Regions from separate parts of the Shewanella psychrophila genome, predicted to be linked through region 1. Evidence: predicted binding sites of a transcription regulator. Region 1 holds the regulator's gene; the other holds the start of a gene.
What was found. Region 1 encodes LexA, which represses DNA repair genes until DNA is damaged. Its sites were predicted from a motif close to TACTGTATNNNNATACAGTA; they were not measured.
Positions count from the first base shown of each region.

Region 2: a site for LexA is predicted at 2,027-2,046, ahead of sps_RS05045 (LexA family protein). Genes of this name have one in related genera too.

Region 1 is NZ_CP014782.1:287,483-295,641, reverse strand. It holds gene sps_RS01330 (AraC family transcriptional regulator) at 1-592, shown strand, start outside; gene bluB (5,6-dimethylbenzimidazole synthase) at 600-1,259, opposite strand; gene mtr (tryptophan permease) at 1,350-2,606, opposite strand; gene plsB (glycerol-3-phosphate 1-O-acyltransferase PlsB) at 2,606-5,029, opposite strand; gene lexA (transcriptional repressor LexA) at 5,204-5,821, shown strand; gene sps_RS01305 (cell division inhibitor SulA) at 5,854-6,366, shown strand; partial or broken gene coxB (cytochrome c oxidase subunit II) at 6,801-7,913, shown strand; gene ctaD (cytochrome c oxidase subunit I) at 7,965-8,159, shown strand, end outside.
Region 2 is NZ_CP014782.1:1,127,752-1,135,910, forward strand. It holds gene sps_RS05035 (two component system sensor kinase) at 1-784, shown strand, start outside; gene sps_RS05040 (two component system response regulator) at 838-1,482, opposite strand; gene sps_RS05045 (LexA family protein) at 2,065-2,496, shown strand; gene sps_RS05050 (Y-family DNA polymerase) at 2,606-3,859, shown strand; gene sps_RS05055 (antibiotic biosynthesis monooxygenase family protein) at 4,070-4,369, opposite strand; gene sps_RS05060 (transposase) at 4,641-5,621, opposite strand; gene sps_RS05065 (DUF6531 domain-containing protein) at 5,625-7,637, opposite strand; gene sps_RS05070 (hypothetical protein) at 7,693-8,159, opposite strand, start outside.

The DNA.
Region 1 (8,159 bases):
CTCGCTACGAGTCGCCGTCATGTTGTTCAATACATTGAAATATTTTCTGGGTAATGAATATCGACCGCTACAGATCCACATTAGCGGCCCAGCTGTCGGTAAACAGGAAGCTGAATCTCTGTTTAATTGCCCTGTAATTTGGAACGCCCCTCAAACAGAAATCTGGATCAGTACAGACGCCTTGGTACAACAAGCAAACTTGCAAATACCAGAAAACAGTTCTGTTGCTATGCCCCGTTCACTGTTCGAACAATATCTGGATATGCCTCAACCCCATGATACCCCTAAGGTGCTATTTGAGATGGTCAACTACGCCAGGTACTATGGCTTACCTACGGTAGACAGTGTCGCAGCCCTGTTTAATATCTCCAGGCAGCAGCTACAACGCAAATTGCAGCTCCATGGTTTTAATTTCACTAATATTTGTGGTTATCTTCTCAGTAATCAAGCGATCAAATATATGTTAGATAATAGGTCTGTCGAGGAGATTTCCCAGCTGCTCGGCTATGCCAATAAACAGAGCTTTAGTAAGGCATTCAAACGATTCAGAAACTGCACGCCGCAACAGTATCTGGAAAGGATAAAACCATAACTGCTATCTATTTATGGGACTTAGCCTGCCACTGACCTTCATGAATGATAGAGCTCAGGCTTTGGCGTTTAAGCCAACCACGCTTCTCTAGTTCAGGCTGGTCATAGAACTTACTGACATAACCCAAACAGAGATAGGCGATAGGAACTATGTGCTCCGGAATACCTAAGGTCTGGTGCAATACTTCATCATGTAAGATACTTACCCAACCTACGCCTATGTTCTCGGCGCGAGCTGCAAGCCACAAGTTCTGCACTGCACAGACCGAGCTATAGAGATCCATGTCTAAATTAGTGGTGCGCCCCAAGACTACTGGTCCCGTTCTTGTCCTATCGCAGGTGACACAGATGCCAATCGGCGCCTCTAGAATCCCCTCTAGCTTCAGGGCACTATATTGCGCTTTTCGCTCTCCCTCGAAAAGCGTTTCAGCCTCTGCATTCGCCTGAATAAAGCCTTGCTTCAATTTCTGTTTAGTCTGCTCGCTTCTGACAATCACAAAATCCCAGGGCTGCATGAAACCCACGCTAGGTGCATGATGAGCCGCGGTGAGAATCCGCTTCAAAACGTCATCAGGGATGGTGTCGGGCTTAAACTCGGCTCTGACATCGCGACGATTGAAAATGGTTTTATAGACGGCATCTCGCTCAGCTTGGGTTATCTTCAACATTTATCTCTTTTATATATTATTTTTATGTCGACAAAAAAATAGAGCCTCGAAGGCCCTATTTTTACTAATACCAATAAGTATTCATTAAAGCTAGCCGTAAACGGGTAACAGATCTGCCATTGCCAGAAGATGGCAGGCTCCTGTGATAATGCCGAATAAGATCACTATGGCAATCACCGGCGTTCCGCCAGGCACTTTGAACCCCTTATAATCCGGATACATCTTTCTCACCTTATGAGCCATCATGGCAGGTACAATTGCCGCCCATATAGTGGCCGCAAGCGCAGCGAAGCCGATGGCAATCAAGAAACCATCAGGGAACAGCAAACCTAATACCGTTGGAGGCAGAAAAGTGACCGCCGCAGTCTTCAAACGACCAGAGCGTGACTCATCAAAACCAAATAGATCCGCAAGATAATCGAATAGGCCCAAAGTCACTCCAAGGAAAGATGAAGCGACGGCTAAATTAGCAAACAGGGTTAACATACTGGTTAGCCAATCACTGGTAATCGCCCCCGACAGCGCTCCGACCAAGACACCCATGTTACCGCCTTGGGCTATGATATCGACAAACTCACTCCTGCCGATATTCCCCATAGTCGCGACCAACCAACACACATAAATAACGAATGCGATCACTGTCCCCAGTACGATAGCCTTGATAATAGTGCTAGGGTCTTTGCCATAGTATTTAACCAGACTAGGCACATTGCCGTGATAACCGAAGCTCACCAGGCCAAAAGGCAGCGCAGCTAAAAGATATGGCAGGTATGTCGCCTCACCATCAGGCTGAAATAACTTAACAGTGTCGATATCGATCAGTAAATTACCCACGGCAAGGAAGAAGGTGATAACCATGCCCCCGAGCATTATGGTGGTAATTCTATCCACCGCCTTGGTACTGATAAATACCACAAATGCCAAGCCTAAAGCAAAAACAAGCCCCGCCACACTCTGAGGCAGCTCGATTCCCGCCGCCTCGAGACTATGATTAACGATAGACCCGCCACCGCTGATATAGGCATAGGCTAGGATATAAAGCACGAAGGCGATGGAGAGACCATTAACAATCCGCCAAAATTGCCCTAAGGTCTCGCGAGTCAAGGTATCAAAACTAGCACCTGGCTCAAAATGTAAATTAGTCTCCAGTAGTAACAGCCCCGAAACTAACATACAGAACCACACACCGATCATCATTATTATGGAGTAGCTAAACCACATCCCAGCACCGACGACCGGCAGAGAGAACATACCGGCCCCAACCGCAGTTCCGGCAATAATCATGGCTCCACCGAGTAGAGACTTACTTGCCACTTTATTTTTCGTGGCATTCATATGGTTAGCCATTACGCTTTGTGCTCCGCTGCGACGCTATCTTCTATGGTCTGTCTGACAGATGAACGCAGCAGGCCATTGGCTCGCAATCTAATCCGTTCGACTTCCCCTCTCTTGTCGCTATCTAATAAGTAACCTAGCTCTTTTAACTTGACACTAAGAGTACCGTAAAGCTTTTTATCATAAAATTCCGGCGCCGTGATGCCATGAAGCGCACCCAGTCTCTGTGCCAGCCTATGACTCTCACGCTCAAGTTCTGATCGCTCCATCTTAGGACAGGCAGCCAGCAGGTTAAATATTATGGCATAGCGTTGCATCGTCTCACTCACTGTGCCAGCGAGTAACAACAACTGGTTGATCTGACTCTCTACTGGCGATAAGCGTCCAGCTTCGGTCACTAATCCTTGTGCGACAAATAAATCCAAAATTTGGATAACATGAGTTTCTATGTCCTCGATACCCATAAACAATTCTGCTTTCAATAAGGGGTAGAAGTCTTTTACCGTATCGATAATCTCATCTCTGGAAACGTGCTCATGCTGAGTCAAGCAGTTTGCAACTAGGGAGGGAACAATCAAAAGGTGGATGATATTGTTACGGTAATAGGTCATCGCTACTGCAATGCTATCTTCTATGGAGATGATATCCCCTAGCGGATCGCTATCTAGCTGAATCTTCTTAAGTTCTAGACCTTGCTGTACCAGTAATTTACCGTCACCTTCAGGTACAGATGTGAACTCAGTATAAGGCAGATCCTTGAGTAATTTTAGATAGAGATCTAGCTGCTTCTCAAGTTGTGAACGCTCCAGTGCATGTTGCTCGGAAGCGAGTAAAACCAAGCTTGTCAGCGTCACTGAACTCACCGCCGCCGCATCATTAATGCTTGTCATCACTCGATTAGCTAAGGCGTTCACCACAGGCGTCAGCCACTTAGGTTTCTGCTCAGGGTCTTTAGCTATCTCCTGCTTCCAATCGGGCACCTTCTCGTCCAGATAGCAATCTAAGGTGATAGGTTGACCAAAATTCACATAACCTTGGCCAAAGTTACCTAGCTTACGCAGCGCGCCAAACAGCTGCCAAACAGACTCTTTCTTTTTCTTCTTGCCGCTAAGTTCTTTATGGTAGGTGGCGACCTCCATCACATGATCATAACCTAAGTAAACGGGCACTAAAGTCACAGGTCTTTCCATGCCACCCAGCACACTATTGAGAGTCATGGCAATCATGCCAGTCTTAGGTGCCAGCAGACGACCGGTACGTGAACGTCCACCTTCGGTAAAGTATTCTACCGAGTAACCTTTAGTGAATAATTGATCTAAATATTCACGGAAAACCGCCGTATAAAGCTTGTTCCCCCTGAAGCTACGGCGAATGAAGAAGGCTCCGCCACGACGGAACATAGGCCCCGCAGGCCAGAAGTTGAGGTTGATACCCGCAGCTATGTGCGGTGGAACCATACCTTCGTAATAGAGAATATAGGACAGTAGCAGGTAGTCCATATGACTACGGTGACAAGGCACATAGATGATCTCATGGCCATCATGATGTAGCTGCCTTATCTGCTCTGCACCTTTAATCTTGATACCCTTGTAGAGCTTGTTCCACAGCCAGGTCAAGAAACGCTCTGCGATACGCACTAGGCTCTCGGAGTAATCAGCCGCCACTTCATCCAGGTACTCCATCGCCCTGGCTCTGGCCTCGACTTCGGAGATTTTCTTGCTCGCCGCTTCTTCTAGAATCGCCTTCTTTAGCGACTCAGAATTTAACAGGTCTTGAAATAGTACCTGACGCTTAGGCAAAACAGGTCCGGTCATCACTTTACGTTGACGACTGAAGTGGACTCTAGCCACACGAGCCAGCTTGTGAGCTATTCGCTTATCGGTGCCGTGTTCATCGGCCATATAACGAATTGAGACAGCATTAGAAAACTGCACGAAATTATGTCGTCCCAAGAAGAGGATCATCAGACATTTTCGGAGCCAGGTCGGATTTTGGCGCTCAAACACTGCCGCCTTCATGGTATCGTCTTCTTTGCCTGGAGTGCGCCCCCAGTAGAGGCTAACCGGCACTAACTGTATATCCAGCTCAGGCTTCTGCCTATGAACCTTCAACAGATCCATAAAGCTATTTAAGAAAAACTCATTGCTCTCTCTTTGCCCAAAAAGAGGCTTAGCACCTTCCAAACACACCACTCTGGGCGTGCGCTCACCATCGACAACCAGCTCATCATAAGGGCTCGGAAGTCCATACTGACTGGTTATTTCACTTAGGGAAGCGATATCACTGAGAGATTCAGTCTTCATCACATAAACCACAGGCTTATCTGGGTCTAAGTTGAGATCGGCAAAGGGGTCATGGGGCACAACAACAGTGAGCACCAGTTTTTTCTGAATCCAACGTAATGATTTATACCAAAGAGAGTCTTGTTTCGACATTTTTCTTATACAATGTGAGTCTTCTTAATAACGGCATAGAATACCAGATAAAAGAGAGTTAGCCCTAATCTAGTCAAAAGGTTCTTTTACGTACTTAATAAACTTGGTTAATCCTTGCACTGGTTGCAATACTGTATATACTGACAGTAACTGTATAGAAAGACAGGATTCATCATGAGACCTTTGACACCAAGACAAGCCGAGATCCTAGAACTGATTAAGCGCAATATTTCCGATACCGGCATGCCTCCGACTCGAGCCGAAATAGCTAAACGCCTAGGTTTCAAGAGTGCCAATGCGGCCGAAGAACATCTGAAGGCCCTCGCCAAAAAAGGCTGTATCGAGATTATTCCTGGTACATCTCGCGGTATTCGACTCACACAAGCTGCGGAGCCGGAAGAATTAGGCTTACCCTTGATAGGCCAAGTTGCCGCTGGTGAACCTATCCTTGCCCAGGAGCATATAGAACAACATTATCAGGTCGACCCAAGTATGTTTCGTCCTAGTGCCGACTTTCTACTTAGAGTACGCGGTGACAGCATGAAAAATATCGGTATTCTCGAAGGTGATCTACTCGCCGTCCATAAGGTTGCTCAAGCAAAGAATGGCCAAATTGTCGTGGCTCGAGTGGAAGATGATGTCACAGTAAAACGCTTCGAGAAAAAAGGTAGCATGGTCTATCTCCATGCTGAAAATGAAGACTATTCACCGATAGTTGTCGACCTCACCAGCCAGAGCCTGAATATTGAAGGACTCGCAGTCGGTGTTATCCGTAACGGCAATTGGCAATAGATGAAATCGCTCATTGGCGAAGGAGCTTGGTAATGAAAAATCTAATTGGAAATAGCCCTAGACACCCAGGTTTATGGTCGAATCCCCTTGACCAAGTGTCCATCGAACAAGGTAATGCGAGTATCACCACAGTAAGCACCCACACTCAGGGCCGGGTGGAACTGAGAAAAGTGAGTAATCAGCTTGCTACTTTGAGTCATCAGGGGCAATGGATTGTATTGATCAGTCCTCCCAACATGGGCTACAAGCAGATGTTAGCCGAAGCAGGAGTCAGAATGGACCGCGTCCTTCTCGTTCATGCTAAGGACGAAGTTGAAACCTTATGGGCCATGGAGAAAGCGCTCACCAGTGGCACATCCAGTGCCGTCATCTGCTGGACTCAGGCCTTAGATTCACGGGACAATCGCCGACTGAAATTGGTAGAAAAAAGCGCACGAGCCCTAGGCATTGTCATCGAAGATGCGAATAGCCACTTACATGCTAAGCCCCATAGCCAAACAGATACTCACTTCAGCCAAGCCAGTTTATTCGGTTCTCTACACTAGTCTCGAGTCAATTTGACGAATAGAAAATCTATTATTTAAGTCCCGTAAGGGACTTTTTTGTGTTTGATTTTTATTTAAAATATTTGAAAAATTCACCAAAAGTGATCTTGATCAATATTTCAACACCAAGTAAGTTAGGGATATAACAACGATAATTTGTTATATCCAAACGATTTAGTAGTCGGCGTAGTAAAGACCCTGCCATGTGTGGAAGTCCAGATATTTACCTCGCTGAAATCGGTACTGATATATTCAGCCGTAGGTGCGAGTGTGGTTAACTCAGGTAGTCAGTGACTGCCAAACTAAAATAACAAGTAAACCGCCACTGCACTTTGAAGTCATCGTTGCTTTTTTGGGAACTGAAGAGTTTGCATAGAGCAGAGACTTACTGTGTGACTCTTCTTTGTCTTAATTTTTGACAGAGGAGAAGTCTAGTGAAGCGAGTGTTGTATAGTTTTCTGGCGTTGCTGTTTACGCCCTACGTTTTGGCATCAGAAATGCCCCTTAATATGACAAAGGGCGTTACAGATATCAGTGGCCAGGTATACAACCTGCACATGATCATACTGTATATCTGTTGCGCCATCGGTGTTGTGGTTTTTGGTGTGATGATCTATTCCATGATCAATCATCGAAAATCTAAGGGTGCCGTAGCAGCCAATTTCCACGAAAGTACTAAGGTCGAGATAGCCTGGACCATAGCCCCTTTCATCATACTCATTCTTATGGCTATTCCGGCGACTAAGACCTTAATCGCCATGGAAGATCCTAGTGATGCCGACATCACCATCAAGATAACAGGCTCTCAATGGAAATGGCATTACAGCTATTTCGATCAAGATATAGAGTTCTTTAGCCTACTCTCAACCCCTAGAGAGCAGATAGAGGGAACCGAAGAGAAGGGAGAGAACTATCTCCTCGAAGTCGATAAGCCCTTAGTCCTTCCTATCAATAAAAAAGTACGCTTCCTGATGACGTCAGAAGATGTGATCCACTCATGGTGGGTTCCCGCGTTCGCGGTTAAGAAAGACGCAAATCCGGGTTTCATCAATGAAGCATGGACCCGTATCGATATACCAGGTACCTATCGAGGTCAATGCGCCGAGCTCTGCGGTAAAGATCATGGCTTCATGCCGATCGTGGTCGAGGCTCTAAGCCAAGCCGACTTCGACATCTGGGTAGCAGAACAAAAGAATCAAGCCAGCGCCGCAGCCGCTGAAGCACAGGCCTCCTTGAGTAAGTCCCTCTCCATGGATGAGCTGATGGCTCAAGGTGAACAGGTATACATGTCTCGATGTGCTGCATGTCATCAGCCCAACGGCATGGGCCTACCTGGCGTATTCCCTCCAATGAAAGGCAGCCCAATAACAACTGGACCATTAACAGATCACTTAGAGATGGTTATCAATGGAAAAGTGGGCACTGCGATGCAGGCTTTTGGGAAGCAATTAACCGCGCAAGAGATTGCCGCAGTGATTACTTATGAACGTAACGCATGGGACAACAACACAGGCGATACAGTTCAGGCGGCTGACGTTAGTCAGCATGGCCAATAGGGAGTAAATATGAATACTTTAACCCGCGAAGCGGAACCGAATATGGAAATCGGCCAGGTCGAAGAAGCCAGCGAGCACCATGATGAGCATCACCAGCAGCATCCTTCGGGCATTAAACGTTGGCTGTTAACCACCAATCACAAAGACATAGGCACACTCTACCTCTGGTTCAGTTTTATCATGTTCCTCACAGGTGGCGCCATGGCCATGGTGATACGTGCCGAGCTATTTCAACCA
Region 2 (8,159 bases), 840 kb from region 1:
CCGCCTCTGGCAACGTCTACATGAGATACGCCACGACTTGCCTCGCAAACAAAGCAGTCATACGTTGGCTCTGCTCCCCTGGAGGCTAAAAATTCTGCTGGTGGATGATGTGGATACTAATCGGGATATTATCGGCAAGATGTTACTCGAGTTGGGTCAACAAGTATTCAGTGTCAGCAGCGGTGAGGCGGCATTGCAAAAAGGAATGTGCCATATCTTCGATCTGGTATTGATGGATATCCGCATGCCCGGACTCGATGGGTATCAAACCACACGAAAGTGGCGTGAAAGTGAAGATATTCTGGACACCGAATGCCCTATTTTTGCCCTCACTGCAAACGCTAACCCTATGGAGCATGACATCATTCGAGCCGCAGGGATGAACAGCTACTTGACTAAGCCTGTATCATTGAAGCAGTTAAATATGGCACTTGAAGGGGCGGCAGATCTGCAACTGGATCGTGATATGCCTCTGGTCATCAATACCGATATCGACACACCTATGATCGATGTCTCCCACACCGATCTAAATCAGCGACTGGCCGCTCATTTAACCGATATGGTCGAGCAAGCCAAACTGCATATTAATCAAGAAGAATGGAAACCCCTCAGTGATGTACTGCATACGATTAAAGGCAGCGCGGGTCTGGCGGGAATAAAAAACATTTCTGAAGTTGCTGCCGACTTAGAGGTCGCCCTGGAAGCCGAAGCGTGTTTAAATTTGGAGGAGTTTGCGCCCCTTGAGGCGCTAATTCAGGCATTAAACAGCGAGACAAACACATGATGATTGCACGCTTATACTCGGTCAGTATCAATCCTGCCATCACAAGAACAGAACTAAGAGCCCAACCTTTGGGCCCAACGCATCAATTCGGCCACATTATGTGCGTTGAGTTTGCGCATTAAATTCATTCGATGGGTTTCAACCGTCTTCAAACCTATGACTAAATCTTCTGCGATATCCCGGTTGCGACGCCCCTCACAGATCAACTTGAGCACTTGTTGTTCTCTCGGAGTCAACATCGGCATATCACCATCGACGGCACCGATCAGGGCTTCAACTTGTTGCTCGTCCAGACTCGGGTCGATAAAAGTCTTGCCTTTACTGACTGATTTAATTGCCGCTAATAAGGTACTTTTCGAACTGTTTTTTAGTACGTAGCCATTGGCTCCGACATCCAATGCCTCACGGGCACTCTTCTCCTCAACGGTAGCTGTCAGCACAATGATCATCATTTCCGGCCAACGTTGACGTAACTGACGGATAACATCGAAGCCACTCATGCCCGGTAATTTAAGATCCATAAATACCAGATCCGGTGTTAACTTTAAACATTGCTCATACACAGCTAAACCATCTTCAACAAATCCCACCAAATTCAACTCGGAATATGGGGCTAAGCAGCTACATAATCCATCAAAAATTAACGAATGGTCGTCTACTACCAATATATTTATCGCCTTGTACTGGCCAAACGTCATAGGCTCACCTCCAGAAGAGAGTTGGAGTTACCTGTATTATCCAGATAACATTAAACTGATCTTGATCACAATCATCTGCATATTGAAGGGCTTTCAGTCGAATTGTCAAGACTTAGTGCGCAGTAGATTGTGCTTTATTACCACCAATAAAACTGATACCAGCTCATTACAATAAAACACGCCAAACTCAGTTACAGCCTCATTTATACCGTATATCACTCCGAGTGTAGGTTAAGATATCTCTATCTACACCCAAGCGTTATTCACCAAATATACGAAGTTTACAGGGATATCTAGCAATCACTCTTTATCTGCTTAGCCCGCTGGTAAACAATGACCTATTTTGAAAAACGAGGCCTTTACCCTCACCAACACTCTCACTCATTACCGTCATTGAATATATCCAATCTAACCCAATTAACAAAAAGTGCTGAAAATCAGCCGCTTTTGTCCATAAGCCAGATTAAGGGACAATCCAGCTTCAAAGTTCTACCTGCATAACCCCGAAAAAGATTGCCACCACTTAGATTACTGCTAGACTTATAACTGTATAAATATACAGTTCAGGGTAAAACGACCATGATCAAAATGATCCCCATCTCAGCCAGTGCGGGAATAACCGGCTTCGAAAGCCCGGCTACCGATTACAAACAATTGCCTTTAAGTCTGGATGAGCTGCTCGTTGAGCATCCTAGCGCCACTTTTATCGGTCAAGCCAGTGGTAGCTCGATGCAAAATGTGGGAATTTATGACGGCGACATTCTCATCGTCGACAGGCATGTAAAAGTACAAAACCAGGACATAATAGTGGCGAATTATAATGGCAACTTTGTCTGCAAAATTATTGACACCAAAAGACGAATGTTACTCTCGGCTAGCGATGAACACCAACCTGTGGTCATACATGAGTACGATCAATTCAGTGTCGAAGGTATCGTCGTACGGTCTATACGCTGTCATCGACCCAGTCCTCTACTGATAAAGGGGCTAGCCGTCGAGTCAGCAATTAACTAATGAAAATTATTGATACATACTTTGTCATACTAGTGAACACTAGCGCTAATACCAGAATGGATACCAGAGTTAACGAGCCTGCTGAATCAACTCACTCAGAGGAGATCTGATGTTCGCTCTCGTCGATGCTAATTCATTCTACTGCAGTGCCGAGCAGGTGTTCCGCCCCGAGTGGCGTGGCCGCCCTATTGTGGTCCTGTCGAACAACGACGGCTGTATCGTCGCCGCCAACCGTCAAGCCGTCGATGCCGGGGTCCCTAAGTTTGAACCTTACTTCAAAATTAAGGCTCTTTGTGACCGCTTAGGTATTATCGCCTTAAGTTCGAACTATGAACTCTATGGCTCACTGTCCACCAGCATGATGGAGATAATTGGTCGTTTTGCACCGGATCAGCATGTCTACAGCATAGATGAATCGTTTCTGTCGTTTAAACATTGTTATCCTGCCATACCTTGCTTAGTCAAGCACGGTGAGGCATTGCGGCGTGCAGTATGGAAGGAAACTCGCTTACCTGTATCCGTTGGCATGGGAGAGACCTTAACCTTAGCTAAGGTAGCAAACCACGCCGCTAAGAAGCTCGCTGACTACAATGGGGTCTGTGTCATCGATAACTCAGCCCAACGAAAGGCGATTCTCTCCCAGATAAAGCCCAATCATATCTGGGGCGTAGGGAGGCGCTTATCCAAGAAGCTGGATTTGATGGGAATAAAATCGGCCTATGCACTGTCTCAAATGGCACCGGGACTGGCCAGAAAACAGTTCAGTATCGAGATGGAGTGTACGGTGCGAGAACTCAACGGTGAGCCGTGTAAGGGCTGGGATCAAGCCAGAGCCGATAAACAACAGATCTTTTCGACCCGTAGCATGGGAGAGAGGATCACAGATTCAAACTCCCTGCAGCAAGCCCTCAGTAAACATGTCGGTATCGCCACCAGCAAGGCAAGGGAGCAAGGTTCATTGTGCTCAGTACTGCTTATTTTCGCCTCCAACTCCCCTTTCGATGAGCAGCCAACAGGCTTTAAACTCACTCACAGGTTTGCTTATCCCACTAATGACACAGGTGAAATAACCCAAATAGTAACTCAAATAGCCAAGCAACAATTTAAAGCAGGGGTTCGCTATTACAAGGTAGGAGTCGGTCTCATCGATCTCATCAGTGAGTCACATAATCAGCTGGATCTGTTTGCCTCACCGAGAAACCCAGCGTTAATGCAGGTTTATGATTCCCTCAATCACAGATACGGCTCCGACTCTATGTTTATGGCGGCACAAGGTATCACTGCAAAGTGGCACATGAGACGAGAATATCTCACACCTCAATACACCACCAGCTGGCAAGACATCCCCAGGATCTATTGCTAAATTTAACTTTTAGTATCAGTGACCGCTGCCATCTCCCAGTGAAATTAAAAAGCATTAACAGGATCCTGAAACGAATAATATGAACTAGGTAAATCCAGCCGGAAGCAATACCATCAGAGTCATATATCGAGAAATGTAACCCAGCATAAGTGCTTTATTTATTTCAAACATCATCCGCACTAGGTGAATCTCTCAGGCATTAAACTCACCTTAAGTCGATATCACCACCTGATGCTTTTCAATCATAGGCCTACCGGTAAACGCTTCCTTGGGTAAAGGATGTTGATGAGATAGCTTAAAATCCTCACTGTGGATCCACGCCTCAAAAGCCGCTTCATCTTGCCAAGTGGTAAAAACGACATAAGGTGCGCCCTCACTAATAGGTTTCAAGATCTGCATGGAAACAAAGCCAGCTTGTTTATCAATTTGACCAACACGCTGACGGAACCTATTTTCAAACTCATCCTGCCAATCCACCGACACCGGAATACGGTTCGCAACAATATACATAACCCCTCCAAACAAAGACATCCAAAATTATTATGATAAAAAACAATCATTAAAAACACGTAAAAATCACCGCGAAACCCAGTGTGCCACGACTCTTCTATATCATCAATTGCCACATATGATAAATAGCATTTCTTAATGAGTAACTCATTAAGAAATGCCAAGAAAAACTAAAATCAGATGAAATATTAAAATAAGGAAAACACAAAACCCCGAATGGATATTCGGTTTGTTTTATACTATTTTATTAAGCAAAACGGATAAATATATACTAGGCGCTATCTAACCATTTATGACAGTTAGCCGCCCCTTGCCTGCGCTTTCTTTCTAAATGATCACAGTAACGACTTAGTTCTTGTAAAGTCCCCACAGGCCCCTTAAACAACCGAGTAAACTCTGACGTTATTTTTAGCCAATTCTGTTCCGGGATATTGAGCCTATGTAGAGTATGTCGTGAGCTTTCACTGATGGAACCGCGTTTATCGTTACGAATGATACGACCAGTGTCATCGACTAACTTTAAGTATTCTTCTACGCTAAAACATAGCCCTTTAGGCATATTCTTTCGTTCGTTATCGATAAACGGAAATAAGTGATTGGGTTGTTCACCTACTAAGGCCGACTTTATACGTTGCTGAATACTGGTAAAATCAGAGGTTTCAGGAGTCTTAGCAATGCCCGCTCGTATAGGGTTCAAATCAACATAAGCCATACAGGCCAATACAGCCGCTTCGTCTAAAAGTGCTTGAGACTTAAACCTCCCCTCCCAAAATCTGCCTTTGCAGTTATCCTCAAAGTTGGCTTTTCTCGCTATTGGCTCATTCAAAGCGCGCATAAACCAAGATATGTCCATCAAGCGTTGGCGATATTCAAAGGTACTGTCCTTAACTGTTTTCAGCTCATAGGCATTAAGATCATCCCCATTAACAAAGCTTTGGGTCAATAACGTTCCCTTAAATAGCTTATGCCATTGAACTAATACCTCATTGTCTGTCCAGGCTAATGCTTGTTCTTTGTCGATACACAACACCACATGTAAATGGTTACCCATTACTGTATAAGCACAAACTTCAACAGCAAACACTCCAGCTAATTCTAGCAATCGACTTTCGACCCAGTCACGCCTATGCTCATAAGATTGACCGCTATAATGATCTACACCACACAAATAAGCTCTTCTAACACAACGAGATACGCAGTGATAATAGGGAGTATCCTCTAAACTAACCAGTGCTTTTCTTGGTGTAGGCATAACTCAAACCTCAACAGCTATTTTATTTAAGCCTAGCTCATAAATTGACTCTTTTAACTTTGGGTGTCTTGATAATCTTGTTTGGGGAACCATGAGTTTTTCATATTCGAAGGTTAATGCTGCATCCGGGCTCAAGACCCTAAGCTGATGTACGACTTCATCACACTCATGGGTGATATTGGTAGCGACTCTCCCCTCTTTAGTACGGCTCTGTTGCTGCACTAAGCACCCGATAGCATCATAATAAAAATGCACACTAGTACCATCGGCTAAGGTTTTGCTCTCGAGCCTGCCCACAGCATCATAAGCGAATACAGTAATGCTTTGTTGAGACACAACTTGCTGAGTTGTCATCGCCTGAACAGCTTGCCCTTGGTGAGAATGAAAATACAAAGATGAATCTGCAATTTGCTTATCTTCACTCACACTAATGAGCTGGCAATTGTGATTATACTGATAAAAGTTTCGCCCCTGTGGAGTGCTATGAGTTATCAAGGTATCGAATGCGCCATACTCATAATCATGCTTGAGCCCTTGGGAGTTCGTCACACCGATTAAGTGCCCTGTTACATCGTAAGTAAAATTAGCTTGCAGGCCATCTTCATCAACCCAGGCACAGGGATGAGGCATGCCTGACTTATACTGCCAGAATTGACGACCCTCTTTACTTCCATCGGCCAAAGTCTGACATCGCTTAACTAATCGGCCGAGCCCATCGTAGTAAAAAACGACAGTTCCACCATCAGCAAGCAAAATAGTCACTAACTGACCTAATCGGTTGTAGCGATAACCAGTTTGGCTAGTATCCGGTGAGATGACCCAAGCCAATTGACCCAAACTGGTGTATTGATAAAACCACTGCATAAGAAAAGGATCGGATACACTAACAAGGTTGCCTTTATTATCATATCGGTATGACCATACCTCACCCTTTGAATTTATGTATTGCGTCAATCGTCCCGAGTCATCGTAGCTATACTCCCAGATTTTATCATCCAAGATACTCATTGCCGTCACTTGGCCAAAATCATTATAGGAAAAATGACAAGACTCTCTCCGGGCATTGATTTGAGCGATAAGGCAATTGTCCCGCCACTCATTGGCCGTTTCATCACCATTGGAAAAAACAATGCGAGAGATGTTGTTTTGATCATCTATGTGATATTGCCTGAACCCATGAAACAGACTCTTGTAATACACAACACCTTGCTCGTCATCGTATCTAAGTTGAGCATTAAAACGCTCCTCGGCACCACGTATAGCAAGAGCGCGTCCCTTTACATCATAATCAAATTCAAGCCAGGTGAGACTCAAGTCAGAACTTCGTAATAGAAAACCATTTCTGCTGTAACGATAATCAAAACTCTCGCCGGGCCCTGCACGACAAGAGGTCATATAGCCAAGCGGATTATACTCGTATCGAACCAAGGTTTGGATAGGCAGCGCTTGTGGTGTGAGTAAGGTCAGCTGCTTGATGCGGCCCAAATGAGTATCCACCCGGATCTGCCGGCCATCGGCCAAGATAATATGACTCAGGACTGCGCCATGATAGGTGAAAGTTAGCTCATTGCCCTTACCATCACTAATACGAGAAAGAAGCAACTTGTCACCAAAGGCGTGACCAAAGCGATAACTAAGGCCATCGACGTGCCTCATCAACAGATCATCACCACGGCGCAATAATCGCCATTGAGGCAGAGGGGGAAACCGGCTTTCGCTTCCCGCTATCGGTAAGGTGTACACGCCCTGATTATATTGCTCATCGGTAAAAGTCACCGACGCCCCGTCACATTGCAGGCTCATATCCCACCAACAGCGCCAACGGGTGCCAAGCAGCCCTGGGCTCATCATTCTGCCTGAATGATAAAAACGTTTATGCAGCAGAGGGAATCGCCCTGAAAGGGTAAAGTCGGTGCGCCGCTCAAGCACATAACCTGTGGCCATGTCGATATGCTCTGCTTGGGTACTGCAGCCTTCACTACTAACCGTTCGTGCATTCAAATCAAATGCATTCATCAGGCTTTGCTATCTTTCAATATGTTCACTGCAACTTAATCCAATCAAGCCTTTATTAATCAAAGGTTATTTCAGTAAATTCAGCATCCTGCCAAAGTTTAATTTCACTGTATGTCGCTTGATTAATAATGCCCAGTTCCAAGGCCTTATCCATATCATCTTGGATAAGATAGGCGCCTAATATGAAAAGCCCATCAAACTGATGTAGGGGAGCATATTTCGGTTCATCTTCCCATTTGTCATCATAAAAAGCCTCGTATGTTTGGCTTAAGCTATAACCTGCCTCACAAAAAAAAGTACGATTCAATAACGCGGCTTCATGCTTCCATGCCTGTTTATCCATTTCATCAAGGGATTCAAGCGTGCCATGATGTTCACTCATAGCCAGCTTTATCTGATTAATAGCCTCCAGCGTCGGAGGGGCCGCCTGTAAATTGCTGTCATCACAGCCTTGAAGTTCATAAACTTCACTTTGGCAGGCCGTCAGCAGCAACAGAGTTATCAGGCTAACACCTGCTTTTA